DNA from 3 places in the Streptomyces sp. YIM S03343 genome. Region 3 is predicted to be linked to each of the others. Evidence: riboswitches for the same ligand, from Rfam matches in the RefSeq annotation. Region 3 holds a riboswitch; each other region holds the start of a gene.
The links. Region 3 has a riboswitch for cobalamin ahead of ACSYGN_RS36840 (ribonucleoside triphosphate reductase). Riboswitches for the same ligand answer to the same signal wherever they lie in the genome.

Region 1: linked by a shared signal. The riboswitch ahead of ACSYGN_RS31825 (cobalamin biosynthesis protein) and the one ahead of ACSYGN_RS36840 (ribonucleoside triphosphate reductase) in region 3 are both predicted to bind cobalamin.
Region 2: linked by a shared signal. The riboswitch ahead of ACSYGN_RS39320 (CbtB domain-containing protein) and the one ahead of ACSYGN_RS36840 (ribonucleoside triphosphate reductase) in region 3 are both predicted to bind cobalamin.

What each region holds. Positions count from the first base shown of each region.
Region 1 covers NZ_JBPUKX010000001.1:7,207,125-7,217,049, forward strand. The annotation lists gene cobN (cobaltochelatase subunit CobN) at 1-865, opposite strand, end outside; gene ACSYGN_RS31820 (cobyric acid synthase) at 862-2,394, opposite strand; gene ACSYGN_RS31825 (cobalamin biosynthesis protein) at 2,391-3,434, opposite strand; cobalamin riboswitch at 3,590-3,730, opposite strand; gene ACSYGN_RS31830 (hypothetical protein) at 3,882-4,109, opposite strand; gene ACSYGN_RS31835 (inorganic phosphate transporter) at 4,148-5,488, opposite strand; gene ACSYGN_RS31840 (class II aldolase/adducin family protein) at 5,709-6,419, shown strand; gene ACSYGN_RS31845 (alpha/beta hydrolase) at 6,535-7,644, shown strand; gene ACSYGN_RS31850 (hypothetical protein) at 7,980-9,422, shown strand; gene ACSYGN_RS31855 (VOC family protein) at 9,469-9,891, opposite strand.
Region 2 covers NZ_JBPUKX010000002.1:794,909-804,833, forward strand. The annotation lists gene ACSYGN_RS39305 (oxygenase MpaB family protein) at 1-475, opposite strand, end outside; gene ACSYGN_RS39310 (acyl-CoA dehydrogenase family protein) at 485-1,663, opposite strand; gene ACSYGN_RS39315 (CbtA family protein) at 1,887-2,660, opposite strand; gene ACSYGN_RS39320 (CbtB domain-containing protein) at 2,686-2,907, opposite strand; cobalamin riboswitch at 2,943-3,073, opposite strand; gene ACSYGN_RS39325 (histidine phosphatase family protein) at 3,195-3,758, shown strand; gene ACSYGN_RS39330 (ferredoxin) at 3,941-4,303, opposite strand; gene ACSYGN_RS39335 (DUF6479 family protein) at 4,466-4,825, shown strand; gene ppdK (pyruvate, phosphate dikinase) at 5,009-7,693, opposite strand; gene ACSYGN_RS39345 (universal stress protein) at 7,709-8,608, opposite strand; gene ACSYGN_RS39350 (universal stress protein) at 8,816-9,625, shown strand; gene ACSYGN_RS39355 (hydrogenase maturation protease) at 9,779-9,925, shown strand, end outside.
Region 3 covers NZ_JBPUKX010000002.1:235,057-244,981, reverse strand. The annotation lists gene ACSYGN_RS36855 (glycosyltransferase) at 1-1,357, shown strand, start outside; gene ACSYGN_RS36850 (radical SAM protein) at 1,357-2,829, shown strand; gene ACSYGN_RS36845 (N-acetylmuramoyl-L-alanine amidase) at 2,903-4,831, opposite strand; cobalamin riboswitch at 5,107-5,248, shown strand; gene ACSYGN_RS36840 (ribonucleoside triphosphate reductase) at 5,296-7,080, shown strand; gene ACSYGN_RS36835 (anaerobic ribonucleoside-triphosphate reductase activating protein) at 7,077-7,676, shown strand; gene ACSYGN_RS36830 (ABC transporter ATP-binding protein) at 7,848-8,663, shown strand; gene ACSYGN_RS36825 (ABC transporter permease) at 8,660-9,925, shown strand, end outside.

The DNA of each region.
Region 1 (9,925 bases), on a different contig from region 3:
ACGGCACGGTGACGAGCCGCCCGTCGAACTCGGGGATGGCGACCTGCATCGCCGCGTCCATGGGGGAGAGGGCGGCGGCCGACTCCTCCCAGACGGCGCGCGAGGAGGTCAGACACAGCCCCTGGAGCACCGGGATGTCGAGATCGGCGAGCGCCCCCACGTCCCACGCCTCCTCGTCCCCGCCCGCGGAGGCGGGGGAGGCATGCGTGCCGCCCGCCGCGAGGACGGTGGCGACCAGCACATCGGCCCGCCCCAGCAGCTCGTACAGCCCGGCGTCCGCGCCCCGCAGCGAACCGCAGTACACCGCAAGGGCGCCCGCACCCCGTGCCTCGATCGCCTCGCACAGCGTGTCCACGAAGCCGGTGTTGCCGCTCAGTTCGTGCGCCCGGTAGAAGAGGACGCCGACCGTCGGACGGTCCGCCGCCTCGGCGGGGGTCCCGTGGACGCCGTACTCGGGCATCCGCCGCGGCTCCTCGAATCCCTCGCCGGTCAGCAGGACCGTGTCGGACAGGAACCGGGCCAGCTCGGTGAGGTTGGCGGGGCCGCCCTCGACGAGATAGCGCAGCGCCTCCGCCACCACGCCCGCGGGCACCGACGACTCCGCCATCAGCTCGGCGTCCGGCACCGTCTCGCCGCCCAGCAGCACGGTCGGGATCCCCGCGGCCTTGAGCGCGGCGAGCCCGTCCTCCCAGGCCCGCTTGCCGCCGAGCAGCCGTACGACCGCGAGGTCCGCGCCCTCGATCAGCCGCGGCAGTTCCGCGGCGACGTCCATGCGGGTCGGGTTGCCGATCAGATAGGAGGCGCCGGAGGCACGCGCCGCCAGCAGATCGGTGTCGGCGGTCGACAACAACAACACTGTGCTCATGCGGGCGCTCCCGGGGGAATGAAAGGCAGTCCTTGCGGTGCGCCGGACTCGATGAGCCGCCACAACGCGTCCGTGTCCGTGTGCTGTTCGATCAGATCGCCGAGCCGGTCGAGCTGTTCCTCACGCAGCGCGGCGAACGACGTGCCGTCGGCGGGCACGAAACGGCGGCCCGCAGCTGCCGCCACCTCGCGCAGGAACGCCCGCCGGAAGCCGTCCGACTCCAGTGAGCCGTGCCAGTGCGTGCCCCAGGTCGCGCCGACCCGGCAGCCGTCCAGGGCGCCGCCCTCGTTGTCGTGGAGGAAGCCGTCCCCGCCGAGGACCTCGGCGACACCGTGATGGATCTCGTACCCCTCGACCCGCTCGCCGAGGGCCCGGCCCACCGGGCGGGTGAGGGTCTTCTCTCGGGCGAACCGCACCCGCACCGGCAGCACACCGAGCCCGTCGACCCGGCCCGACCGGCTCTCCACGTCGTCCTCGATGGACTCGCCGAGGATCTGATATCCGCCGCACACCCCGAGCACCGGACGGCCCTCCCGGACCCGCTCTGCGATGGCACGCGCGAGCCCGCGCTCCCGCAGCCACGCCAGGGCACGCACGGTTCCCCGAGTGCCGGGGATCACCACGAGGTCGGCGTCGGCCAGTTCCTCCGGCCGGTCCACGAACCGTACGACGACGCCCGGTTCGGCGGCCAGCGCGTCCACGTCCGTGAAGTTGGACATCAGCGGCACCGCGCACACCGCGACCCGCAGCACCTCGTCGCCGACCGGCGGGGCGACCGCCGACTCGCGCACCGTGCCCCGCAGAGAAACGCGGAGCCCGTCCTCCTCGTCGATGCCGAGCCCGTGCCGGAACGGCAGCACGCCGTACGTCCGCCGACCGGTCAGCCCGTGCAGCATGTCGAGGCCGGGCTCCAGCAGCGACACGTCGCCGCGGAACTTGTTCACCAGGAACCCGCTCACCAGCGCCTGGTCCTCACGGGACAGCAGAGCGACCGTGCCGAAGAAGGAGGCGAAGACGCCGCCGCGGTCGATGTCGCCGACGACGAGCACCGGCAGCCGGGCGTTCCGGGCGATCCCCATGTTGACGATGTCGGTCCGCCGCAGATTGATCTCCGCGGGACTCCCGGCACCCTCGCAGATCACCGCGTCGTACGAACCCCGCAGCTCCGTCAGGCAGTCCAGCACCGTGCCCAGCAACTTCTGCTGCCGCCCGCCGTGGTAGCGGCGTGCGCTCAGCTCGCCCACCGGTCTGCCCAGCAGCACGACCTGGCTGCTCTGCTCGCCGCCCGGCTTGAGCAGCACGGGGTTCATCAGCGCGGTCGGCTCGACACGGCAGGCCTGGGCCTGCATGGCCTGCGCCCGGCCGATCTCGGCGCCCTCGCGGGTGACGAACGAGTTCAGGGACATGTTCTGCGCCTTGAACGGCGCGACCTTGACGCCCTGCCGCACCAGCCAGCGGCAGATGCCCGCCGTCACGACGCTCTTGCCGGCGTCGGAGGTGGTACCGGCGACCAGAAGCCCTCCGCTCATGATCCCTTTCCCCTCCTGCTACGAGCGGTGAACCCCCCGGTGAGCACCCGCCCGGCGACGGCCCCTCCAGTGACGGTCCGTCCGGCGACCGTCCGTGCCGCGATGGCCCGCCCGACGACGGCCCGCCCCACGACCGCGACGCCGAGCGCCAGCGCGCCGACGCGCCGGGACAGCCGTACGGCCCGCTCGATGTCGGAGACCCGCACCGCGCGTCCCCGGCCGCCGTTGAGGACGGGCCGGTGCTCGACCCGGCCGCCGTAGGAGAGCGTGCCGCCGAGCCGCACCCCGAGGGCGCCCGCGAACGACGCCTCCACAGGACCGGCGTTGGGGCTGGGATGCCGTCCGGCGTCGGTGCGCCAGGCGGCCACGGCGCCGCGCGGATCGTCCCCGGCGAGCGCGGCGAGTACGGCGGTGAGGCGTGCCCCCGGCCAGCCGGCGATGTCGTCGAGGCGTGCGGAGGCCCAGCCGAAGCGTCTGAGGCGCGGCGACTTGTGGCCCACCATGGCGTCGAGGGTGTTGACGGCGCGGAACCCGAGCAGCCCCGGCACCCCGCCGACGGCCCCCCACACCAGCGCGCCGACGACGGCGTCGGAGGTGTTCTCGGCGACCGACTCCACCACCGCGCGGGCGATCCCGTCGGCGTCGAGTGCCTGCGGGTCGCGGCCGCACAGATGCGGCAGCCGTTCCCGCGCGGCCTCGATGTCCCCGGCCTCCAGCGCCGCTCCGACGGCTCTGGCCTCGCGCACCAGCGACGTTCCGCCGACGACCGCCCAGGTGGCGGCGGCGGTCAGGGCGAGGGAGGCGGCGGGGGAGGGGCGTACGGCGCGTGCGGCCACGGCCCCGAGCGCCACGGCGCCACCGGCGCACACGGCGGTGTGCAGCGCGCCCCATGCCCGGTGGTCGTGCCACAGCACCTGTTCCACGGCGGCCGAGGCCAGCCCGAACACGGCGACCGGATGCCCGCGGCGCGGATCGCCGAGGAGCAGATCACCGAGGAGGCCGGCGGTGGCGCCGTACGCGAAGACGCGATCGGCACCCACCGGCTCAGCCGGCCGAGCGGCGGGTCAGCGACTTATGGGACCTGACGGATCCGACTGAGGTCCCGGACCCGACGGACCCGGGAGACCTGTGACGTGACCTCGAACGGCAGCCGAGCATGGCGATATGTCCTCACTCAGGGTGTCCACGCCCTGGTTCGACGAGACCGGCGGTGAGAGTTCCTGGCTCCCGGGGATTGCTACCCCGGTGACAGTGGCGGGACCGCGCCGGACTCGCACCGGCTTCCTCTCCTTGCCGCCGTACATGGCCCCGGAAGTCCACCACGGGGCCCGAAGGGCCGTCAACCTGCCGCTGACCAGGGACGGAAGAGTGTGGGGAGCCCCACATCCGGGGTTTTCGGGTGTCCCCGGGGCTGCTCGGGCACACGCGTGTGGGGTGCGGGACGGTCGTTCCGTCCCGCACCCCACACCGTCGCCGGCGGGCCTGTGTCAGCCCTTGGCCATGATCAGATTGATGCCGTACGCCACCGCGGCGGCGCAGGCGGCGAAGCAGAGGTATGCCGCGGTGGTGGCGAGGGCGGCCGAACCGCCTTCGGCCGTGGCGCGTTCGCGGCGCGACAGGCCCGCGACACCGAGGGTGAACAGGCCGACGAGGGCCACGGTGACCACGAGGCTGACGCCGAAGACGGAGCCGAGGGCCGCCCAGTCGATCTTCATGGTGATTCCTTCTTGACCGAGAGTTCGGGGGGCGGGGCTCAGACGGCGGCGGCCGGCGGGGCCGTCTGGTCTGCGATGGGCGCCGAGGCGATGGTGGGCAGCACGGCCGGGGCCGGGGAGGGAGCCGGGGCGGGGATCGTGGCCGTGAGGTCCTCGGTCACCGCGACCGCCGGGAGCGGGGTGACGGCGGGCAGCACCGGCGCGACGGGCTGGGCCTCGGGGGCGCCCTGAGGCGTGGACGCCGCGGGGGCCGTGGGGGTCAGCACCTCCGCCGGGGCCTCGTGGTCGTTGACGTTGGTGTGGTCGATCACCTGACGGCGGGAGACCCGATAGATCGCCACGCTGGCGGCGATCAGGAAGGCGGCGACGACGGCCGTGCCCCAGTCACCGAGGTCCATGACGGACTCGGCGCCCGCGCCGACCACGGCGGCGGCCGGGAGCGTCAGCACCCAGGCGATCATCATCTGCGTGGCGGTGGACCAGCGGACCACGCCGCCCTTGCGGCCGAGGCCCGCGCCCATCACCGAGCCGGAGACGACATGCGTGGTGGAGAGCGAGAAGCCCAGGTGGGAGGAGGCGAGGATGGCCGTGGCCGCGCTGGTCTGGGCGGCGAAGCCCTGCCGCGGCTGGAGGTCGGTGAGGCCCTTGCCCATGGTGCGGATGATGCGCCAGCCGCCGAGGTAGGTGCCGAGCGCGATGGCCGTGCCGGCCGAGAGGATCACCCAGGTGGGAGGGTCGGAGTCGGGTGCCACGACGCCGCCGGAGACCAGGGCGAGGGTGATGATGCCCATCGTCTTCTGGGCGTCGTTCGTGCCGTGGGCGAGGGACACCAGGCCCGCCGAGGCGATCTGGCCCGCGCGGTAGCCCTTGGCCGAGGCCTTGTCGTCCGCCTTGCCGGAGACGGTGTACGACAGCCGGGTCGCGACCATCGCTGCGATGCCCGCGACCAGCGGGGCGGCGACGGCCGGGAGCAGCACCTTGGTGACAAGGATGTCGCCGTGCACCGCGCCGGTACCGGCGGAGGCGATGGTGGCGCCGATCAGGCCGCCCATCAGGGCGTGCGAGGAGCTGGAGGGCAGCCCCACCAGCCAGGTCACCAGGTTCCAGAGGATCGCGCCGGTCAGGGCGGCGAAGATGACCTCGGGACGGATGCCTGTCTCGTCGACGAGGCCCTTGGAGATCGTGTTGGCGACCTCCACGGAGAGGAAGGCGCCTGCAAGGTTCAGCACGGCGGACATGCCGACCGCGACCTTGGGCTTGAGTGCACCGGTCGAGATGGTGGTGGCCATCGCGTTGGCGGTGTCGTGGAAACCGTTCGTGAAATCGAACGCAAGTGCGGTCGCCACCACAATCGCGAGAATCAGCGAGAAGTTTTCCATTTACCCAGGCAATCGCTCGAAGTCATTGGTTGGGCGAACGTATGTAACCTGGGTGAACGGAAGGTGAACTGAGGCGGGCTTCCTGGTGTCCAAAGGTGCGGGCCGTTCCCCTGTTACGGATCGACGGCCCAGACGCCGCTTGACCAAGGGCCGGGAGCGGACGAAACCAGCCACTCGGACCCTGTTGAAGAGACTTTTCTCACCCGGGCAGGATCACGTCATGGCTGATCACAGGAACGACCGCCGGAACCCACAGGGCGTGACGGACGAGGCGGACGATGCGGACCGGGCACTGGCGCGAGCCTGGGAGGACCTGCTCGCGACGGCCCGCCGCACGGTGTCCGACGGCCTCGTCGTGGGCACCTCGGGCAATGTCTCCGTACGGGTCGGAGACATCGTACTGGTCACGCCCTCGGGGGTGCCCTACGACCGGCTGAAACCGTCCGATATCACCGCCACCGACCTCACCGGCCGGCAGGTGCTGGGCACGCTGGTTCCCACCAGCGAACTGCCGATGCATCTGGCGGTCTACGGCAGCACTGACGCCGGCGCGGTGGTGCACACCCACGCGGTGCACGCGACGGCGGTCTCGACGCTCGTCGACGAGCTCCCCCTGATCCACTACATGACCGCGGCCCTCGGCGGCCCCGTCCGGGTCGCCCCGTACGCGACCTACGGCACGGCGGAACTGGCCGACAACATGCTCCGCGCCCTCACCGGCCGCACCGGCTGCCTCCTGCGCAACCACGGCACCATCACCTACGGCACCACCCTCGCCCAGGCCTACGACCGCACCGCCCAGCTGGAGTGGATGTGCCGCCTCTGGCTGACGGCCTCCTCGGTCCCGGGCCGGAGCCCGGCCCTGCTGACGGAGGAGCAGGTGGCGGAGGTCGGCGACAAGCTGCGGAGCTACGGCCAACGACGGCCGTGACGTGCCGGCCCGCCTCCGGCATGCCTGTCAGAGCTGCCAGAGGCCCCGGATCCGTCCGTCACCCCATCCCGGCCTCCCACTGGCCCGGTGCCGGATCCGCCACGACACTGGACGGGTGCGCACTGTCACAGCGGCGGCCGCTGCCGCCACCGCGGCTCTGGCGGCCGGTGCGGCCGGGATCGCCATAGGACGGCTCGCCAGCGATGCCGCGCTCAAGGCGGTCCCCGGCCGGCCCCTGCCCACCGAACCCCGGCTCACCGTGCACGGCACCGCCGCGGGCCACATCACCCTCACCCGGGACCTGGCCTCGCTGCGCCCCGGCACCTACGGGCTGGCCGGCAACGGCGCCCACGCCGTCGTCGGAGGCGTCCTGGAATCGGCACCGCACGACGCCGACAACGTCGTACGGCGACTGGAACGCGTCACGCACGGCACGCTCGCGCCGGGCGACAAGGTCTGGTTCACCCCCAACATCCACGTCGGCGACCCCGGCGCCGCCCTCGGCCTCGAACACACCGACGTCGACATCCCCGGCGAACTCGGCGAGCTGCCCGCCTGGTTCGTGCCCGGCGTGCGGGACATCTGGGTGATCGCCGTGCACGGGCTCGGCACCACCCGTGAGCACGCCATGAACGTCATGGGGTTCCTGAACCGCCGCCACGTCCCCGTGCTCGCCCTCGCCTACCGCGGCGACCCCGGCGCACCCCGCCCCACCGACGGTCTCAGCCACCTCGGCGAGACCGAGTGGCGCGACCTGGACGCGGCGATCCGTTACGCCGTGCGGTACGGGGCGAAGAGCGTCGTCCTGCTCGGCTGGTCGACCGGCGCCACCATGGCGCTGCGCGCCGCCGACCGGTCCGCCGTGCGCGACCGGATCCGCGGGCTGGTGCTCGACTCGCCGGTGCTCAGCTGGGAGACCACCCTGCGTGCGCTTGCCGCCGCCCGGCACACTCCGGCCCCTCTGCTGCCGCTGGCGGTGCGAGCCGCGCAGGGGCGCACGGGTCTGCCTGCCGCGGCCCCCGCCCGCCTCACGGTGCCGACGCTGATCTTCCATGGGCCTGGTGACAAGGTCGCGCCCTGGGAGCCCTCCCGCCGACTGGCTGCCGCCCGGCCCGACCTGATCGCCCTCCAGCCCGTCCCGGACGCGCCGCACAACGCCATGTGGAACGCCGACCCCGCCGCCTACGAGGAGTCCCTGCGCCGCTTCCTCACTCCGTTGATGTGAGCCCGGGTTCTCGCCCCCGCCGCCCCTTCCCGTTCCCGTCCCTGGGGGCTGCGCCCCCAGACCCCCCTTGTCCTCAAACGCCGGACGGGCTGATTCAGCCTCTCCGGCGTTTGAGGAGCGGGGGGACGGGGGCGGAGCCCCCGTGACGGGACGGGAAGGGGCGGCGGGGGCGAAACCCTCGTACCGGCAACCGGTTTCCGCCATTCCGTTTCGATGCGTACCACTGGCCCGTTCACACCCCCTCACCCGGGCGGAAACCCAGCTGTCGGACCGCCCCTCAGCACGCCGTGGCATTCCGTTTGGGTTTTCGGACCGTCAACCGGAAGACTGCACACGTGACGTCCCGTATCCCGCGCGACTCCAGGCTTCGACTCGTCCGCCAGCGACCCCTGGCCGCCACCCCCACAGCTGTGAACCAGCGGCGTCCACGACGCCCCGCCCCGCGCCCCCCGGAGGGCACACCGGCACCCGCGGAACTGGCCAGAATGGCGCGCTCCGGCCTGGCCGGGGCGGCCCGTGTCGCCCGTTGGGCGGACACCGAACTCGGTCCCGGCCGGCGCGGCGCACGCTCCGACGGCAAGGCCACTCTCTCCGACGCCACCGCCGAACGCGCGGCCGATGCACTGGGACTGACGATCGCTCAGGTCCGCGCCGAGTGGGACAACGCCCGTCTCGCCGGACTTGTCGAGGTGCACGGCGACAGCGCCCGCCCCGGCTGGCGGCTGCGCGCCTGGGACCGTGACGACAGCGCCGTACTGCGCGGCTGGGTCGCCCTGTTCGACGCCTGGTCCCTCGCCGACCCGGAGCCCGGGCACCACGACCACTCCGCCGTCGCCGACGTCGTCTCGGCCATGCCCCAGGTGCTCTCCTTTCTCCAGCTGTCCGCCGGCCCCGTACCCCAGGACCAGCTCCTCGACCTCCTCCAGCAGCGTGTCACCGAACTGCGCACCGAACGCTGCGAGGTCGCCTACGGCCCCGCTCCCACCCCCTTCGCTCCCACGCTCGTCGCCACCGCCCCCGTACTGCCCGGTGCCGAACCCGACCCCGCCGACGCCGCCCCGCTCGCGCCGCTGCTCGACTGGGCCCTGCGCGCCCTCGCCTCCGTCGGCGCCCTCACCTACGGCGACGGACAGGCCACCCTCACCCCGCTCGGCAGCTGGGCGGTCTGGGTCAAGCTGGAGCAGATCTGCGTCGCCGCGCAGAGCCCGGCCGGCAACATCGAGCAGGCCGCCGACGGCATGCTGCGCGGCTGCGCCCAGCTGCGCCCCAACGCGGCCCGCGCCGAGTACCGCGCCTGGCTCGCCGCCCGCCCCGTCGGCAGCGCCGTCACCGAACTGCTCGGCGCCGCCCGCGGCGAGGACGCCCTGCTGCGCGGCCTCGCCTTCGAGGCGCTGCGAGTCGTGGGAGCCCCCGCCGAACCCGACGTACGCGCCGTCGTCGACGATCCGGCGCTGCGCCCGTACGCCCTGCTGTGGCTCGCGGAGCACGACGGCGTCGACCCCGAGGACGCCCACGAGGTGCTCACCCGGGACGAGGCCACCTGGCTGTGGGTCGACACCGCCGCCGCCGTCACCGACCACGGCGAGGCCCCGATGCTGGTGCGCCATCTGGAGTCGGCGGTCCAGCCCACCGTGCCTCAGTTGCTCGACGAGGTCCGCGCGGTCGGCCATCCGCGCACCGTGCAGGTCCTCGTAGCGCTCGCTGCCGCGCATCCCGACCCTGCCCTCGCCAAGGCCGTGCGCCGGGCCGCCTTCCAGGTCCACACCGGCGGGAGCTGACCCGGCTCCCCGCCCACGCCCACGCGGCCGGCCGGTGCCGCGCGGGTCACCCGGCCGTCCCGGGTATCTCGGGTGCGTACGTGCCGAAGCTCCAGATGTTGCCCTCGAGGTCCCGGGCCATGTAGTCCCGCCCGCCGTAGTCCTGGTCCGTCGGGGGCAGCAGGATCTCCGCGCCGTGCTCCACGGCGTGCCGGTGGTGCGCGTCGACGTCGTCCACCACGATGTACACCCCGGTGGTGCCCGCGTTCTTCATCGCCGTGTCGAACACACCGCCGCGCCCCTTGGAGCCGACCATCACCGCCCCGTTGCCCTGCGTCAGCTCCGCGTGCAGGACCGTGCCGTCCTCGCCCTCGTAGAACGAGAGCTGCTCGAAGCCCAGGGCCTGTGTGAGCTGTTCGACCGCCGCCTTCGCGTCCGTGTAGAGCAGCGTGGGAAAGACGCTGGGCCGCCCGCCGCCGGTGCCTGCCATGCCGATCACTCCTCCGCTGAATGACTGACGCATC
Region 2 (9,925 bases), 560 kb from region 3:
CGGGGTCGAGGCCCACCAGGCGGGCGCTGACCCGGTGTTCGGCGATGTACCGGTCGGCCTGTGCGTCGGTGAGGCGGAAGCCGGAGCGGCGGGCGACTTGGAGATAGGAGTCGATCTCGGCGCAGTGCACCCACAGCAGCAGTTCGGGCTCGTCGACCCCGTACCGTTCGCCGGTGTCCGGGTCGGTGGCGCCGAGCATGCTGTGGATCTTCCGGACCCGGGCTCCGGCGCGTTCGGCGGCCTCGGTGGTGCCGTAGGTGGTGGTGCCGACGAAGTTCGCGGTGCGCAGCAGGCGGCCCCAGGCGTCCTGGCGGAAGTCCGAGTTCTGCATCACTCCGCGCACCGCGCGCGGGTGCAGTGCCTGGAGGTAGAGGGCGCGGATGCCGGCGACCCACATGATCGGGTCGCTATGAACCTGCCAGGTCACGGACTCCGGTCCGAACAGCCCGGGATCACCGGTCTGCAAGGCTGTCATACGAGCAGGCTAGCGCCGTACCCGGGGCATCCCCAGGCCGATCCAGGAGATGATCTCCCGCTGGATCTCGTTGTTGCCGCCGCCGAAGGTGAAGATCACCGCCGAGCGGTAGCCGCGTTCCAGTTCGCCGTGCAGGACGGCGCCCGCGGAGCCCTCCTGGAGTGGGGCCGCGGCGGCGACGATCTCCATGAGCCAGGCGTAGGCGTCCCGGCGTGCCTCGGAACCGTAGACCTTGACGGCGGAGGCGTCCTGCGGGGTGAGGGTGCCGTCCTGGACGGCGCCGACCATCCGCCAGTTGAGCAGTCTGAGGGCGTCGAGGCGGGTGTGGGTCTGGGCGAGGCAGCGGCGTACCCAGGGCAGGTCGACGACTCGGCGGCCGTCGGCGAGCTTGGTCTCCATCGCCCAGTGCTGTACGTCGCGCAGGGCGCGGATCGCCATGGTGCCGTGTGCGGCGAGGGTGACGCGCTCGTGGTTGAGCTGGTTGGTGATCAGCCGCCAGCCCTGGTTCTCCGCGCCGACCCGGTGGGAGACGGGGACGCGGACGTTCTCGTAGTAGCTGGCGGTGGTGTCGTGGGAGGCGAGGGTGGTGATGAGGGTGCAGGAGTAGCCGGGGTCGGTGGTCGGCACCAGGAGCATGGTGATGCCCTTGTGTGGCGGGGCGTCGGGGTCGGTGCGCACGGCGAGCCACACCCAGTCGGCGGTGTCGCCGTTGGTGGTCCAGATCTTCTGCCCGTTGACGACGTACTCGTCGCCCTCCCGGATCGCGCGCGTGGTGAGGGAGGCGAGGTCGGTGCCCGCGCCGGGCTCGCTGTAGCCGATGGCGAAGTCGATCTCGCCGGAGAGGATCCGGGGCAGGAACCAGGCCTTCTGCTCGTCGGTGCCGTACTGCATGATCGTCGGGCCGACGGTGTTGAGCGCCATCAGGGGCAGCGGGACTCCGGCCTGGGCGGCCTCGTCGAAGAAGACGAACTGCTCCGTCGCGGTCAGTCCGCGTCCGCCGTACTCCTTGGGCCAGCCCACGCCGAGCCAGCCGTCGGTGCCGAGGCGGCGGATGGTCGCGCGGTAGAAGCGCTTCTGCGCGCCGGGCTCCGTGTGCTCGGCGTGCGAGCCGGGTGGCACCAACTCCGCGAAGTAGGCGCGCAGTTCCGCGCGCAGCCGGTGCTGCTCGGGTGTGTGGTCGAGATGCACGGCGCCTCCAGGCGAACCAGGGCGGTCCTGTCGGCGCACACGGTAGAACGTGTTTCAGAAATTGGGAATGGCGGGGCGGGCAGGAACGGGGGCGGGGAGGCGGGGATCGGGCACAGGGAAGGGCCCCCGGCGTACCGGGGGCCCTTCCTGGAGGGGAGCATGGTCGTGGGTGTGGTGGGTGTGGTGAGTGTGGCGGATGCGGTGGGTTCGGCGGTCTCGTGGGTCAGTGCGGTACGGCGGCTGTGGTCCGGTCGGGGCTGTCCGCGACGGCCTGCTGCGCGGGCCGGGGCGCGAGGAGCCGTTCCGCCAACTCCCCGAAGACCAGCCCGAAGGCGGTCCACAGGGTGGCCTGGACGGCGAGTGCCGCCAGCCGGAACTGCCAGAGCAGGGTGGCCGAGAAGTCCTTGGGGACCTCATTGACGGACGGCAGGAACACATAGGCCAGGGTGACGGCCAGGACGAGGAACGCGCCCGCTGCGACGGTGGCGTTCCAGTTGCCCAGCCGCGGCGCGAGGCGATTGCCGAGGATCACGGTGGCGACGGCCAGCAGCACGCTGAGCGCCACCATCAGGAAGTAGAGCGTGGTGCGCCGGGCGATGGTGTCGGCCTCGCCGACGGAGGGCGGGTTGGCGGGGTATTTGAGGAACGGCACGACGTACACCGCGATCAGTCCGGCGGCCGCCAGGAGCAGCGCGCTCGCGCGCGGCCCGAAGCGGCCGATCCGGCCGAGCGCGAAGCAGTACGCGAGGGCGGCGATACCGCCGAACGCCACGCCGTAGACGAGTACACCGGTGGTCAGACCCGCGGTGGACTGCATCGTACGGCTGACGGCTTCCACGCCGTGTTCGTGCGCGTGGGCATGCGCCTCCTCGTAGGCGATGGCCGAGTCGACACGCGGCTCACCGAGGAAGTAGGCGACGACGAGGGCGAGCAGGCCCGCGGCGAGACCCGCGAGCATGCCACGCACCAGGAGGTTGCGGACAGTTGCCGAGTTCATGGGCTGCCGGGTCTCCGGACCGCCGTCAGTGGCAGGGGAAACCGAGCAGATGGCGGGCGTCGTGCACCCACTCGTGGACGTTGTCTCCGGACATCACGGAAGTGGCGCCCTGTTCGGCGCCGACGAAGTAGAGCAGGACCAGCATCAGGATGCCGAAGAAGACCGCCCAGGGGACGATCGCGCCGATCGGCAGCTTCGCGGGCACGGCGGTGGGCGTAGCGGTCGGCTGGACAGCGGACTGCGCCATGGCAGGACCTCCTGGGGAACTCGCGTCCCGTCTCGGTGGTGCAGGAGACGACGGCAGGGGGTCTGACTCGCCCGGATCGCACACGGGGTGCGGACCGGGCATACAGTGGCGCGACCGTGCCGGAATCTCACCGGCTTCCAACCGAACCGTCGTCGTATCGAACGAGACCGTACCGCGAAGTGCGGAAGGGGCCAAGACCGCACGGAGTGGACGCGGGCGCGGCGACCGGGGGTTTCCCTCCGTCACCGGCCAGGATGCGAAGGGAACTGGAGCGCGGGGATGGGCAGTTGACGAGCCGAGTGATCCTGATCTCACCCGCCTTCAGCACGGCGTTGCGGGAGGCCCGCTTCTACGACAACACCCCGCTCGACCCCGCCGGACTGCGCGCCGCCCGCTCGGCCGCGGATGCCTTTCCGGCACCGGGGCGGGTCCGGGTCTCGCCCGGCGTACGGTGCCGCGAGACCGCCGACGCGCTCGGCCTGACGGCCGTGGAGACACCGGAGTTGGCGGGACTGGACGCCGGACGCTGGCACGGACTGAGCCTCACGGAGGTGAGCGCCCGCGAGCCGGAGGCACTGGCCACCTGGCTGTCCGACCCGACGGCGGCACCTCACGGCGGAGAATCCGTACGGGAGTTGTGCACCCGGGTGGGCAGATGGCTGGAGTCGGCGGAATCGGGCCGGCTGACAGCGGTCGTCGAACCGGAGGTGGTGCGGGCGGCGGTGCTGCTTGCGCTCGGCGCCCCGGAGACAGCGTTCTGGCGCGTGGACGTACCACCCCTGACAGCCGTGGAGTTGAGCGGCCGCTCGAACCGCTGGAACCTACGACCGGGAAGACCCCTGGCCGACTGACCGACGAACACCGCACGGGACCGTGCCGACGACCGGGCACAGCACCCCCCTCAGAGGCGCCGGGCCCCTGTCAGCAGGCGGCGGAGCAGCTCCCTAAGGGGCGCGGGGAACTGCGCGACCAGCCACGACGCCGCCGCACCCGAACAACCGCCCCGAACAACCACCCAAGCCGCCGCACCGCCTCACCGCAACGTGGCGAGAAAGTCCGCGCAAGCCCGGACGCAGGTCCGACACGCAGCCGCCGCGCCCGCAGCGGACGGCACCGTGTCAAACGCCTGCGCCGTCTCCAGACAGACCGCCCGACACCACTCCACCTGCACACGAAGACCGTGCTCGTCCTGACGCTCCTCGGACAGCAGCCGGCACGTGGCGTCGCACGCCTCGGCGCACAGAATGCCCCGGCGCCGTACGGACTCCCTCCGCCCGACCCCGTCGAGGAGTCCCGCCCGCACCGCGCACGCGTGGGCGCACTCCGTGCAGGCCTGGGCGCAGCCGAAGCGGTCCTCCAGGAAGCGGATGAGCTCCTGCCGGGATGTAGTCGTCACCACACAACCCGGATAACCGCACCGGCCGCCGCCAAACCGGTCCGGCCGGGCCGACACCCGGCCACGGCACCGAGCGGCGACCGGACGGTCACGGTGCGTGACAGCCGGTTGGCGCCCGGTCGACTCCCGGTTGACGCCCGGATCGGGGGGTATTCGGCCGGTATGGGTACTGCATCGATGCAGCTGGCCGCCAGCGGCCTGCTGAGCATAGGTCTCTTCGTGGTGGCCGTGGCCGTCGTCGCGGTCCTGGCCGGTGGTGCCTGGCTGACCACCCGGGTGCGGGAGACGGAGCTGCCCCGGCCGCGTCCGGAGGAACAGCCGCATCTTCCGGAGGGCGGGGCGGTCCACGAGGTGCTGGAGAACCGGGAGTCCGAGGAGGTGGTCGTGGAGGAAGGCGGCCGTCCGCTCACCCCGTACGAGCTGAGCAACCGGTCGACCCGGCCGAGCCCGGAGACGAAACGGCTGAGGTGGAGCCGGGGCTCCAGCGGATCGTTCGGCGGGGGCGGGCTGGGAGCCCACTAGGACCGGGGCCCACCGGGAGCGAACCCGGCACCCCCTCATCGCGGAACACGCGGAAACGAGCGGAACAAACAAAAACGCAGAACGGCCGGGTGGCCGCCCGCGGCGTAGTGCCACGCCGCGGGCGGCCGCCCGGCCTGGTGACACGCTCCCTGGTGTCACCGGCTGTGAGTCACCTCCAAGGTGTCAGCGGCTGTCGCTCTTGCTGGTGTCGTCGGCCAGGGCCGCGCGGCCGGCCTCCAGACGGGCCGCCGGGATCCGGAACGGCGAGCAGGAGACGTAGTCGAGGCCGGCCTGGTGGAAGAAGTGGATGGACTCGGGGTCGCCGCCGTGCTCGCCGCAGACGCCGGTGTGGAAGCCGGGCTTGACTGCGCGGGCGGAGGCCACGGCCATCTCGACGAGCTGGCCCACGCCTTCCTGGTCGATCGACTCGAACGGCGAGACCGAGAAGATCCCGTGGTCCATGTAGAGCGGGAAGAAGGAACCTTCGGCGTCGTCGCGGGAGAGTCCCCAGGTGGTCTGCGTCAGGTCGTTGGTGCCGAAGGAGAAGAAGTCCGCGGCCTTGACGATCTTGCCCGCGGTGAGCGCGGCGCGCGGCAGCTCGATCATGGTGCCGATCGGGCAGTCGAGCGTCTGGCCGGTCTCCTCGGTGACCTCGGCGAGGACGCGTTCGGCCACCTCGCGGGCCAGCTTCAGCTCCTCGACCGTCGAGACCAGCGGGATCATGATCTCGGCGCGCGGGGTGCCGCCGTCGGCCTGGCGCTGGGCGACGGCTTCGGCGATGGCGCGGCACTGCATGGCCACCAGGCCGGGCACGGCGAGGCCGAGCCGCACACCGCGCAGGCCGAGCATCGGGTTCATCTCGTGCATCCGCTCGACTGCGGTGAGCAGCTCGCGGTCGCGCGGGTCGGGGTCCTCGGTGCGGGCCAGGCGGACGGACAGTTCCACCAGGTCGGGCAGGAACTCGTGCAGCGGCGGGTCGATCAGGCGGATCGTCACCGGCAGCCCGTCCATGGCGGTCAGGATGCCGACGAAGTCCTCGCGCTGCATGGGCAGCAGGGCGTCCAGCGCCTGCTTGCGCGTCTCGTCGTCGCGGGCCAGGATCATGGCCTCGACGAGTTCCCGGCGCTCGCCGAGGAACATGTGCTCGGTGCGGCAGAGGCCGATGCCCTGGGCGCCGAGGGCGCGGGCGCGTACGGCGTCCTCGGGGGTGTCGGCGTTGGCCCGCACCTCCAGACGGCGGACCTGGTCGGCCTCGGTGAGGGCTTCGAGGACGGCGTCGGTGAGACGGCCGGTCGAGGTGCCGGACTCCAGGGCCTCGCCGACGATGGAGGCGGTCAGCGGGAGCGAGCCGAGGTGGACGCTGCCGGCGGTGCCGTCGACGGAGATGACGTCGCCCTCGGAGACCACGACGCCCTCGGCGGTGGTGAACTTCTTGCCCTCGATGTCCACGGTGAGCGCCTCGGCGCCGCAGACGCAGACCTTGCCCATGCCGCGCGCGACGACGGCGGCGTGGCTGGTCTTGCCGCCGCGGCTGGTCAGTACGGCCTCGGCGGCGATCATGCCGGGGAGGTCGTCCGGGGTGGTCTCGCGGCGGACCAGGATGACGTGCTTGCCCTCGCCGGCCCACTTGACGGCCTCGGCGGAGGAGAAGACGACGGCGCCCACGGCCGCGCCGGGCGAGGCGGCCACGCCGTGCGCCAGCGGTACGTCGGAGTTGGTGTCGAAGCGGGGGAACATCAGGCGGGTCAGGGCGGTGCCGTTGACCCGGTTGAGGGCCTCGGCCGCGTTGATCATGCCCTCGTCGCGCAGGTCGCGTGCGACGCAGAACGCCGCCTCGGCGGTGCGCTTGCCGATACGGGTCTGGAGGATCCACAGCTTGCCGCGCTCGACGGTGAACTCCACGTCGCACATGTCGCGGTAGTGGTCCTCGAGCGAGTGCAGGTGGCTCATGAGGGTGTCGTACGCGGCCGGGTCGAGCGTCTTCAGCTCGATCAGCGGCAGTGCGTCGCGGACACCGGCGACGACGTCCTCGCCCTGCGCGTCGGGCAGGTAGTCGCCGTACACGCCCGTGTCGCCGGTGGCGGGGTCGCGGGTGAAGGCGACACCGGTGCCGGAGTCGTCGCCCTTGTTGCCGAACACCATCACCTGGACGTTGACGGCGGTGCCGAGGTCCTCGGAGATGTGCTCGCGCATGCGGTAGATGTGGGCGCGTTCGCCGTTCCAGGAGTTGAAGACCGCCTTGATGGCGCGGTGCATCTGCGTCTTCGGGTCCTGCGGGAACTCCTCGCCGGTCTCCCTCAGGACGATCTGCTTGAACTCGTCGGTGAGGGCCACGAAGTCCTCGGTGTCGAGGTCGTGGTCGGTGGCCACGCCCTTCGCCTCCTTGTGGGCGGCGATGGCCTCCTCGAAGTGGTCGCCTTCGATCCCCATCACCGTACGGCCGAACATCTGCACGAGGCGGCGGTAGGAGTCCCACGCGAACCGCTCGTTGCCGGACACCTTGGCGAGTCCGGTGACGGAGTGGTCGTTGAGGCCGATGTCGAGGATGGTCTCCATCATGCCCGGCATGGAGAACTTGGCGCCGGAACGGACGGACACGAGCAGGGGGTCACCGGCCTCGCCCAGGGTGCGGCCCATGGTGTCCTCGAGACGGGACAGCGCGGCGGCGACCTGCTCGTCAAGCTCCGGCGGCTCCTGGCCGGTCTTCAGGTAGGCCCGGCATGCGTCGGTGCTGACGGTGAAGCCGGGAGGCACGGGCAGTCCCATCCGGGTCATCTCGGCCAGACCGGCGCCCTTGCCGCCCAACAGGTCGGCCATGTCCCGGCTGCCCTCGGCGAATCCGTACACGTACTTGATCGGTGCGCTCATCAGGGCTCGGACCTCTCATTCGTGGGTCACGACGGCCACAGGGCAGCCGGCGTGATGGATTACTGAGTGCGTGACGGGTCCGGTTCGCGGACCCGCAGGTCGTGCGGTGGTACGACGGCCGACGACGACGAGACTCGCCCCCGTGGTCGCCCGGATCAGTGCGGACTGTGCACGCCCCTCGGTCACGGCCGTGGCAACCTCGACCTCGGGGTACTTGTCCCGCCAGACCTGGAGGACGGCGGTGAGGAAGCTCTCCCATTCACCGGCCCGCTGGGGGCCCTCGACGAGCCCGATGTCACCGGGGCCGAGGGCGAACGGAGCGGGCGGCTGCCAGGCGTGCACCACTTTCAGACGGGCCCGCCGGCTGCGGGCGGCCTGGAAGGCGAACTCGATCACCTCGTCGCACGGGCGGGAAAGATCGGCGCCGAGGACGACGTCGCGGTAGCCGGTGCGGGTGGAGGGAGTTCCGTCGTCGGCGGGCAGATGCTCGTCGGCGGGTTCTTCGCCTGCCCGGACGAGGACGACGGGCACGTCGGCCCGTGCGACGACGCCCAGGGCGACGGATCCGACAAGAAAGCCCGCGAGGCCGCTGAGGCCGCGCGAGCCGAGGACCAGGAGATCGGCGCCCTGGGACACCTGGAGCAGGGCCGCTGTCGCGGGCCCCTCGACCTGCTCGTCACTCAGGACGAGGCCGGGACAGAGACGGGCGACGCGGTCCTCCGCCTGGCGGAGCACACGCCGGGCGAGATGCCGGGCGGCGGCGGAGGCGGGTTCGGTGTTCTGGTGGGGGTGCCAGTTCCAGGCATGCACAAGGCGCAGGGAGCGTTCGCGGCGTACGGCTTCGCGGGCGGCCCACTCGGCAGCGGCAAGGCTCTCGGCCGAGCCATCCACTCCGGCGATCACGGGCGAAAGCATGTGCGCACCTCCTGGCGCCGGACTGCTCCGGCTGCACGTGCCTGTTCCAGCATCTTTGCTGGTCCTTTGCCAGCGTCGTGCCAGGCTCGGTATCCAGGTAGGGGCCGCCAGGGACTCTGCCCGGGTCCGTTCGGCCCCCTTCACCCACCCCGTACGGACGATCAAGGCGGGACCGTTCGTCACCCACCGATCCGGAAGGCGACAGTCGTGGAACGAGTGATCATCACCGGCGTGGACGGCTCGGACCTGGGCCGGGCGGCTGCCGGCTGGGCCGCCCGGGAGGCGCTTCGGCGTCGGTTGCCCTTGAGGGTGGTGCAAGTGACTCCAGAGGGTTCGCCCGAATTGTCTCGCAGTGCGGAGGGCGACGCATCCGGGAGCCCGGCGGACCGTTCGGTGGCCGAACTCGCCGGTCGGCACCCGTCGTTGACGGTGCGCAGTGTGCGTCTTCCGGGTGCCGCCGCGGCCGTGCTGCGCACCCTCACCGACCATGCGGAACTGCTGGTCGTCGGCCTGGACAACACCGGCGGCGGGGCCGGGACGACCGCCGCTCTCGTGACCGCGGTGTGCTCCTGTCCGGTGGTGCTGGTGCCCGCCCCGGACCGTCCCGGCCGCACCGGTCCGGTGATCGTCGGGGTGGACGTCCGGGACCCCTCGGACGGTCCGCTCGGCTTCGCCTTCGAGACCGCCCGGCGGCGCCGCGCACCCCTCCACGCGGTGTATGCGTCTGCAAAGGCACGGGATGCCTCGCAAGCGGCCGACCGGCCCCCTTCCGGCCCCGAAGGGGGTCCCGGCGGGGCGGCGGACCCCGAGAGCGGACTCGTACACGAGGTGCTGGACCCGTGGCGGGAGCGCTACCCGGACGTCGCCGTCACCGCCGATGTGGTGCCGCTGCCTCCCGCCGAGGCACTGGCCCGGGCGTCGCACTCGGCGGCCCTGGTGGTCGTCGGCCGCGGCACCGGCGCCACCGCGCACAACCTGCTCGGACGGGCGGAGTGCCCGGTGGCGGTCGTACCGTGAGGTGAGCCGCGAAACGTGGTGCGCGGCGTGATGTGCGGAAGCCCCAAGGCAGCCAGGGGCGTGCCGCAGGTCGTGCCGCGAGGAGTGTCGGCCCCGCTCATGGGTCCTTCGGCCCCTGTGGGGCCACTGCGCGGAAAGGCCACGGTAAGAGCTATGAGGACGAGTTCGGCGTGCACACGGATCGCGGTGGTCGGCGTCGGGAACGAGTTCCGGCGGGACGACGGGGTGGGCTGGGCCGTCGCCGCCCGGCTGCGGGAGCGGACGCTGCCGCCCGACACGGTGGTCGCCACCTGTGACGGC
Region 3 (9,925 bases):
CTTCGGACGGTCCGCCGCCGCGAGCATGCTCGACCGCCTCGTCCTCACCCCGATGGGCGCCCGGACCCGCGCGAGCGTGATCCTCCCGGTGTACAACGAGGCAGCCGCCCTGCCCGCCGTGCTGGAGTCGCTCCACCGGCAGCGCGACCGCGACGGCCGACTCGACCCGGAGCTCTACGAGATCGTGCTCGTCGACAACAACTCCACCGACGACACGGTGGCGTTGGCCAAACACTTCGCGGCGGAGCATCCGGACCTCGCCCTGCACATCGTCCACGAACCCGAGCAAGGCGTCTCCTGCGCCCGCCGCACGGGCATGCGCTTCGCCGCCGAACGCAGCGCCGGACGACCCGCCGCCTTGCAGCCCGCCGACGACTCACGCACAGGCGCAGGCACCGAACGGTTCTACCTGGTCTCCGCGGACGCCGACTGCCCAGTGGATCCGATGTGGCTGTCCACGCTCGTGGAGGCGATGGACGACAGCGGCGCCGCCATCGGAGTGTGCACCTACTTCTACCGCGAGGAACACTTCAAAGACCGGCCCCGGCTGTGGGACGCGATCTCGCGCACGCTGCGCTGCCGGGAAGCGGCCTTCTCGCTCTTCGGCGGCTTCCCCGACGGGAAGGGGTTCGCCGTCGAACGCGAAGCGCACGACCGGGCGGGCGGCATCGAGATCTTCTACCAGGTGGAGAACGGCCGCTTCGTCAACCACCTCTCCGACGACTGGGACTTCGGCATCAAGGTCTCGGCGCTCGGCGGCAGCCGGGTGTATGTCCCCGCCTCCCTGGTGGAGATCAACCCCCGCCGGGTGGACCACGCCCTGGAAGAGGTGATCGAGGGCAAGGCCTACGGAACGCACGGCACCATCGTCATGCGCGACATCCGTCCCGGAACCTGCGCCGCCGGCGCCGCGCCGGCCCGCGATCTCACCGAGGACGAGGCACGCCGCGCCTGGGACTTCTCGATCAAGGACTTCACGCCCAAGAACCTGCTGCTCCCCGTGCTGCTCGACCCCGGCCTGCTCGCGACCGCGCCGGTACGGGAGTTCTTCGGCACGTCCCTCGCGGATGCCCTGCGGCAGCGGGTCGACGAGATCCTCGACGAGATGCGCATCGTGGACCTCACCCCCATCCACGCCTACAAGACGCCTTCGTTCCGGCTGTACTTCGAGTTCGCCGACCGCCTGTTCGAGCGGCTGCGGGCGGCCGTCGGCGACGACATCGGCTACCCGCCACCGTTGCCGGCCTGCCTGGAGGACATCCCCCGGGAGAGGTTCAGCGAGTTCGTCGCGTACTACTGCGAGGACCGGGAATCCGGAGAGGCACACGACTACTTCGGCAACGGGGGTGTGTTCTGATGACCGCTGACCCCGCGCTGGCCTCCCTTCTGACGCTGGACCCGGCCGCACCGGTCCCCGCCGCCGTGCACGCCCTCGCCGCGCCCGGGAACCGGCATCTGCTGGAGTACGTGCGGGAAGACCCGTTCGGCGCCCACGTCTTCCCGGGAAACATCGAGGACTACGACCCCGAGCGCTTCCTCGACGACCTCGACGGGCAACTGCGCGCCACCCCACCGATCCACTTGTGGGCCTACATACCCACCTGCTCCTACCGCTGCCGGTTCTGCCAGTACCCGGTCGTCATCGTCAAAGGCCCGCAGGAGAAGGTGGCCCGGCGGGCGGCGCAGTGGGTGGACTGGAACATCCGGGAGGCCCAGCTGTGGCTGCGCAGGGTTCCGCACCTGGCCACGGCACCGGTCGGCGAGTTCAACGTGTTTGGCGGAACGCCCTCGCTGCTGCCCGCCGACGAGATCCGCCGCCTCCTGGACTTCTACCGGGAGAACTTCGCCTTCGGCCGCGGCACGACGGTCCGCTTCGAGGGCGACCCCACGACCTTCACACCGCAGAAGCTGGAACTGCTCGCGGCACTCGGCTGCACCAAGGTCTCCAGCGGGGTGCAGTCGTTCGACGACCATGTGCTGCGCCTCAGCGGCCGCGAGCACACCGCGGCCGCCTGCACGGATTTCGTCCGCCGGGCGAAGGCCACCGGTTTCGACCGGACCGGCATCGATCTGATGTACGGCCTGCTCGACCAGACCCTGGACAGCGTCAGACGCGATCTCGACACCGTGCTGGAGCACCAGCCCACCGCCGTGGTGTGCACCAAGCTGCATCTGCGCGACTTCAGTGACACCCGGACCGGGGTCTCCGGGGTGCAGCCCGCGGCCTGGCAGCTTCCGGAGTACCGCGCCCGCCAGGAATCCCGGGGGCACCGCTGGCCCACGCTCGGCGAGCAGTACCAGATGCGGGAGATCCTCACCGGCGGGCTGCGGGAGGCCGGCTGGATCGAGCATCCGACCATGTACTTCGCCCGGCCCGGTGCCGGGCCGGAGAAATGGAAGTCCATCATGGCCGACCAGGACCAGCAGCAGCCCGAGGTCGCCATCGGCCTCGGCGGCAGCTCCAGCTGCCGCCGCTCCGAGGGGATGACGGATGTCGACTGGCAGCGGTACGGCGCTGCGGTCGAGGCCGGTCGGATTCCCCTCGGCTCCGCCACCGCGTTCACCGAGCAGGGGCAGCAGACGCGGGCGGTGAACATGGCGCTGACCACGCTGCAACCCGTGCGGGAGGACGTTCACCGGCGGCGCTTTCCCGGCGCGTCGCTGTTCTCCCCCCGACGGCGGGAGACCTTCGACTCCCTGCGCCGCCGGGGCCTGCTGGAGCCGGACAAGAGCGCCGGCACGGTCACGCTGACCCCGGTGGGGGAGACCCTCGTGGAGGCGATCATCAACACGGAGCTCATGGCGGAGCCGGCTGAACTGCCGGCTTGAGGTCCGCAGGGTGCCGAGGGCGGGATCGGCCCGCCCCCGCTGAAGAAGCGAAGGCGGGCACCCGGACGGTGCGTCAGTCGCCTCGGCCCCGGAGGAGGGCCGGGGCGTCGATCGCGGTGACATCGGAGGCGTAGACGCGCGCCACCCGGTGGTTGTACTGGATGGTGTACATCTGCCTGCCGCCGGTCACGACCGTGTCGCTGGAGGAGAAGAAGTCGTCGGTGAGGAAGGCCGGCTGTGCGGCGACGTAGGCCTGGCCCGCGGGCACGGTGTAGTAGCTCAGCGGCGCCTGTGTCGACGGTGACAGCCCCGCCGGGTACTCCGACGCGTCCGGGTAGGTCGAGCCCCAGACGGAGACGGGGGCGGTGCCCGCGGCGCTGATCACCTTCACACCGGAGGCCGGAGTCGTGTACCGGCCGCCAGGGTTGTAGAACCACACCTTGGCGCCGCCGTACCAGATCGCCGTCCAGTTGCCGCAGCGTCCGGCGACCACGAACTGCTGACCGTCGACGATCGTGCCGCCCCAGTCGTTGATCCGGTTCGTGCCCACGCCGTCGGCGTGGATCGCCGGGTCAGCGAAGAGCGGGGCGTCCGGGTCCGGGGCGGTGCGCACGTACAGGAAGTCGGAGGGCTGCTCCCGCTCGGTGCAGGCGGTGACGGCGCCGGTGGGGTCGTCGGACGGACACACCTGGACCGTCTGGAGGTTGTGGCGGTAGTGGGGTGTGACGGTGACGACCGAACCGACCGGGCCCACTCCCCGCGCGCCATGTGTGGGGGCGCCGAGAAGACTCATGAAGTAGCCCCAGTCCCACTGCGGTCCCGGGTCCCAGTGCATGCCGGAGATGAGATTGGACCTGGGCCCGGCGACGTTGTCGTGGCCGAGGATGTGCTGGCGGTCGAGGGGGATCCCGAAGCGCGCCGCGAGGTACTTCACCAGGTCGGCCGTGTTCTGGTAGACGGTCGGCGAGTACCAGGCGTCGCCCTGGGCTGCGTAGCCCTCGTGTTCGATGCCGATCGAGTGCATGTTGTCGGAGTAGTTGCCCGCATGGAAGGAGAGGTCCTTGGTGGGCACCATCTGGGTCACCGCACCGTCGGACGCGCGCATCACGTAGTGCGCGGAGCCGCCTCCGGGCTTCTGGAAGCTGCTGATGGCGGACTCGTACGACCCCTCGGTGTCGTGGATGACGATCGAGTCGATCCTCATGCCGTCGGCCGGACGGTTGGCCACCTGGCCGTTCGACGCCGAAGCCGCGACGAACGTGCAGTCCAGGGTGGGAGGACACTCGGTCGCCGAGGTGCCGGAGGCCTTGAGACCGAGCCGGTTCAGCCCGGTGGTGACGGGCGTCGCCGACGGGTCGGCACCCAGGCGGACCCGCTGGCCGTCGTCGGTCGTCCGCAGGGCGCCGTTCCTGATCGTGGCGAACACGTGGTCGGCGAACGACGTGGCGGTGTGTTTCTCGGACGACTGGCTGTAGAGGGCGACGGCCGCGTACCACTGCCCGGTATCCGCCGGTGTGCCACCGCGCAGTTTCTTCTCGTACGAGGCGAGGAGTGCCGCCCCGCCCCGTATGTTCGCCCGGGGGTCGTTCCGTAAAGCGTCGGCGGGGAGTCCGGTCAGCTTCGCGGCGGCCCGGAGGGTGTGCAGTGCGGGATCCGCGACGAGGGAGGCGAGGTCGCTGCGCCCGGCTGCGCCGGTGTCGCCGCCCGCCGCCATGGCCGGTGTCGCGTCGGTGAGGTGCATGGGGCCGTAGCCGGCGCCGGTGCTGGGCCTGCCGGTGTGCCCCTCCCACAAGGACTCCTGGTAGGCCACGCCGAGCAGGACCTCCTGCGGAACCTTGTACTCGGTGGCGGCTGCGGCGAAGTCCGCCTGTCTGGCAGTCGTGGCGGCGTCGCCTGCGCTGTCCGCGTGTGCCGTCGTGGGCAGCAGCGCGACGCAGCCTGCCACGACCGCACCTGTCGCGATGACGGAGCGAAGCCGATGCCGTGACGTTCTCCGGTGCAAGTGAATACCTCTTCGTCGGTGTCGTGTCTGTTCAGGCAACGAGATACCGAGACAGCAAGGACCCGTAGCTGTCCGTAAGTTGGTCATTCCGTCCCGCCGACTCGCCACATGTGAAGTCTCTCTGACGAAAGTCAGTTACTCGTCGGCCTGCAAGGCACACGGTAGCGGCACAGGCGGTACCCAGGACGACCGGACATGCCGTGGGATCACACCCAACTCGTGCTGAGCCTCCGAGGGGGCGCAGCCGTGCTGATGCTTCCGCCCCTGCCACTACATGTAGTGTTCTCCCTGTCGGTTCGGCCCGCCATCTAGTGGGCCGAGGAAACAGGGAACCCGGTGGGAATCCGGGACTGTCCCGCAACGGTGTGCGCTCCCCGGAGCCGCGAGTCCGATACCTGCCGACGGCTTCCGTGCGCAGTTCCGCGCACGGAAGGTATCTCCGTATGCCTCGTGGGAGGGCTGACGTGACGCACATCGATGCCGTCGACTCGGTGACCGAGTATCTGGACCGCAGTGACTGGCGGGTCAACGCAAACGCCAATCAGGGGTACTCGCTGGGCGGGTTGATCCTGAACACGGCGGGCAAGGTCATCGCCAACTACTGGCTCGAGCAGGTGTATCCCCCGGATGTCTCGCGTGCTCACCGTGAGGGCGACCTCCACATCCATGATCTGGACATGCTGTCCGGTTACTGTGCGGGCTGGTCGCTGCGGACCCTGCTCACAGAGGGTTTCAACGGCGTTCCAGGACAGGTCGATTCGGCGCCCCCGCGGCACTTCTCCTCCGCGGTCGGACAGATCGTCAACTTCCTGGGCACGCTGCAGAACGAATGGGCCGGCGCCCAGGCCTTCAGCTCCTTCGACACCTACATGGCGCCGTTCGTCCGCAAGGACGCGATGACGTACGACGAGGTGTACCAGTGCATGCAGGAACTGGTGCACAACCTCAATGTGCCGTCCCGCTGGGGCACCCAGACCCCCTTCACCAACCTCACCTTCGACTGGAGCTGCCCTGCCGACCTGCGCGAGCAGGTGCCGGTCATCGGCGGCGCCGAGACGGACTTCAGCTACGGCGATCTGCAGGCCGAGATGGACCTGATCAACCGCGCCTACATCGAAGTAATGACGGCGGGCGATGCCACCGGGCGTGTGTTCACCTTCCCGATCCCGACGTACAACATCACCGAGGACTTCCCCTGGGAGAGCGAGAACGCCGACCGTCTCTTCACGATGACCGCGAAGTACGGGCTGCCCTATTTCCAGAACTTCATCAACTCCGACCTGTCACCGAACCAGATCCGCTCCATGTGCTGCCGCCTCCAGCTCGACCTCACCGAGCTGCTCAAGCGCGGTAACGGGCTCTTCGGCAGCGCCGAGCAGACCGGCTCGCTCGGGGTGGTCACCGTCAACTGCGCCCGGCTCGGACACCTGCACGCCGGGGACGAACGTGCCCTCTTCGACACCCTCGACCGCCTCCTGGGCCTGGCCCGGGACAGCCTGGAGATCAAGCGGGTCACCGTCCAGGACCTGATCGACGGCGGCCTCTACCCGTACACCAAGCGGTACTTGGGAACCCTCCGCAACCACTTCTCCACGATCGGCGTGAACGGGATCAACGAAATGATCCGCAACTTCACCCGAGACGCCCACGACATCACCGCTCCCGAGGGCCACGCGCTTGCCGTACGGCTGCTCGACCACGTCCGCGCCAAGATGGTGGAGTTCCAGGAGCAGACCGGACACCTCTACAACCTGGAGGCCACCCCGGCCGAGGGAACCACCTACCGCTTCGCGAAGGAGGACCGGCGGCGCTTCCCCGGCATCCTGCAGGCCGGCACGGAGGACAACCCGTACTACACCAACTCCTCCCAGCTGCCCGTCGGTTTCACCGACGACCCCTTCGAGGCACTGGAGCGGCAGGACGAACTGCAGGGCAAATACAACGGCGGCACGGTCCTGCACCTCTACATGTCCGAGCGGATCTCCACCGCCGACGCCTGCCGCAACCTCGTACGCCGCTCCCTGGAACGCTTCCGGCTGCCCTATCTCACCGTGACCCCGACCTTCTCCATCTGCCCCGACCACGGCTACCTCGCCGGTGAACACCTCACCTGCCCCACCTGCTCCGGTACCTGCGAGGTGTGGACCCGGGTGATGGGGTATCACCGCCCGGTCTCCTCCTTCAACATCGGCAAGAAGGGCGAGCACGGCGAGCGCGTGCACTTCGACGAGGCGATGGTCACCGCGTGATCCGTCTCGGCGGCTGGGCCCGGCTGTCCACCTGCGACTGGCCGGGCCGCCTGGTCACCACCGTCTTCTGCCAGGGCTGCCCCTGGCGGTGCCGCTACTGCCACAACCCGGAGCTGCTGCCGCCGCGCACCCCGTCCTCCGTGGCGTGGGAGACCGTGACGGACCACCTCCACCGACGCCAGGGCCTGCTGGACGGCATCGTCTTCTCCGGCGGCGAGCCACTGCTGCAGCGTGACCTCGCGACGGCCATGCGGCAGGCACGCGCGCTCGGCTATGCGGTCGGGCTCCACACCGGCGGAGCCTATCCGCGCCGCTTCAGGCAGATCCTGGCCGAGGGTCTGGTGGACTGGGTCGGATTCGATGTGAAGTCCGCACCGGACGCGTACGACCGGGTCACCGGCGCACCCAACAGTGCCGCGCCCGCCCTGCACAGCCTGCGCCTGCTTCAAGCCTCCGGGACCGCATACCAGCTGAGGACCACGGTGGACCCGTCCCTCCTCGACGACGGTGACGTCGCCGCCCTCAGGGCCTGGCTGACACGGCAAGGGCTGCGCGACCACGTATGGCAGGAAGCACGAGCCGCATACATCGGCTGAAAGGCCAGAGCCTGGTGCGCCCGGCCGTTCCCGGGCGCACAGGACCGGCCCGGGGGCCGCCGGGGCCTCGGGTTATCCCCACCCCGATCCACCAGCAGCCGTCATGGTCCGCGATGACCGCGATCCGTAGTTTCGAGGTATCGGCACGAGGAGATCGCGAGAGGTCGGGGTATGGGGCTGCGCAGGGGCGAGCGGCAGAACGCGGATGATCGGCCGGAGGCCCAGGGCTCGCCCGGTCTCGCCGTCGAACTGCGCGGTGTCCGGCGGCAGTACGGCCGCGGCAACAGTGCCGTGCACGCCCTCGCGGGCATCGACCTGGCCCTGCCGCGTGGCACGTTCACCGCCGTCATGGGGCCCTCGGGCTCCGGTAAGTCCACCTTCCTGCAGTGCGCCGCCGGCCTGGACCGGCCGTCGGCCGGCTCGGTGTGCCTCGGCGGTACGGAGATCACGGGCATGCGCGAGAGCCGGCTCACCGAGCTGCGCCGCAGCCGCCTCGGCTTTGTCTTCCAGGCCTTCAACCTGCTGCCCTCCCTCACCGTCGAGCAGAACGTGCTGCTCCCGATGCGCCTCGCCGGGCAGCGCCAGGACCGCCGACGCGCCGCCGACGTGCTGGCGCAGGTCGGGCTCGCCGACAAGGCGCGGCGTCGGCCCGACGAGCTCTCCGGCGGCCAGCAACAGCGCGTCGCCATCGCCCGCGCGCTGGTCACGGCGCCGGACGTGATCTTCGCCGACGAGCCCACGGGTGCCCTCGACACCGGCACCGCCGCCGAGGTCCTCGGCCTGCTCCGGCAGGCGGTGGACGCCCTCGGCGCCACCGTCGTCATGGTCACCCACGACCCGGGCGCCGCCGCATGGGCCGACCGTGTGCTGTTCCTCGCGGACGGCGTCTTCGCCGGTGGCCTCGACGGTGGCTCGGCGGAGCAGATCGCGGCACGGATGGCCGCGCTCACCTCCCGTACGGGTGTGATGGCGGGGGCCGCAGCATGAGCAGGTTCGCCCCCAACGGCCTCGCCCGCGCGGCCGTCCGCTTCAAACCCGCCTCGTTCGCGGGCACGTTCGTCGCGCTGATGATGGCGGCGCTGATCGTCTCCGCCTGCGGCATCCTCCTGGAGACGGGCGCCCGCGCCTCGGTGCCGCCGAAGCGGTATGCGAAAGCGGCGGTCGTCGTGGCGGCGGACCAGTACGCCCGCATCGTCACGGGCAGCGGCGACAGCCGCTCGGAGTCGGCCGAACTGCTGCCGGACACGGCGCGCGTGGACGCTGCGCTGGCGGACAAGGCGGCCCGCGCGCCCGGCGCGAAGGCGGCGGTGCCGGACTTCACGTTCCCGGTGCGCCAGGGCGACGCCGTGCTCACCGGCCATGGCTGGGGATCGCACACCTTCACCGGTGCCGCGCTCACCTCCGGGGCCGCGCCCCGTACCGGCGAGATCGTGCTCGATGCCGCCGCCGCGCGGGCCGGGAAGGCCGACGTCGGCGACACCGTCGCGCTCGAAACAGCCACCGGGCGCGTCGACTTCCGCGTCTCGGGGCTGGCGAAGGCCGGATCCGGCGACGTGGCCCAGGGCGCCACGGGCTGGTTCGCCGACGCCCAGGCCCCGGCGCTCGCCGGGCATCCCGGCAAGGCCGACGCCATCGCCGTGGTGGCGAAGGACGGGGCGGACGCCGACGCCCTCGCCTCCGGTGTGAAGAAGGCGCTCGCCGGATCCGGCGCCGAGGTGCATACCGGCGACAGCCGCGGCGCTGTCGAGGACCGCGGGCTCGAGTACGCCAAGGAGCTGCTCACCGGGCTCGGTGGATCCTTCGGCGGGGTCGCCGCCATGGTTGCTGTCTTCACGGCGTCCGGCACCGTCGCGCTGTCCGTCGCCCAACGCGCCCGGGAGTTCGCGCTGCTGCGCGCCGTCGGCGCCACTCCTCGGCAGATCCGCCGCGCGGTCGCCGCCGAGGCGGTGCTCGTCGCTCCGCTCGCCGGGCTGGTCGGATGCCTGCCCGGGATCGGACTCGCGTACTGGTGGTTCGGGCAGTTGAAGGACCGCGGGGCCATCCCGGCGGCCGTGGACCTGCGTGTCTCCTTCATCCCGCTCGTCGTCGCCGTCGGCACGGGGCTGCTGACCGCGCTCGCCGCCGGCTGGGCCGCCGGCCGCAGACCCGCGAAGATCAAGCCGCGGCAGGCGCTCACCGAGGCGTCGGTGGAGCGGCTGCGGCCGGGCGTGATCCGTACCGTGCTGGGCCTGGGCGCCCTCGGCGGCGGC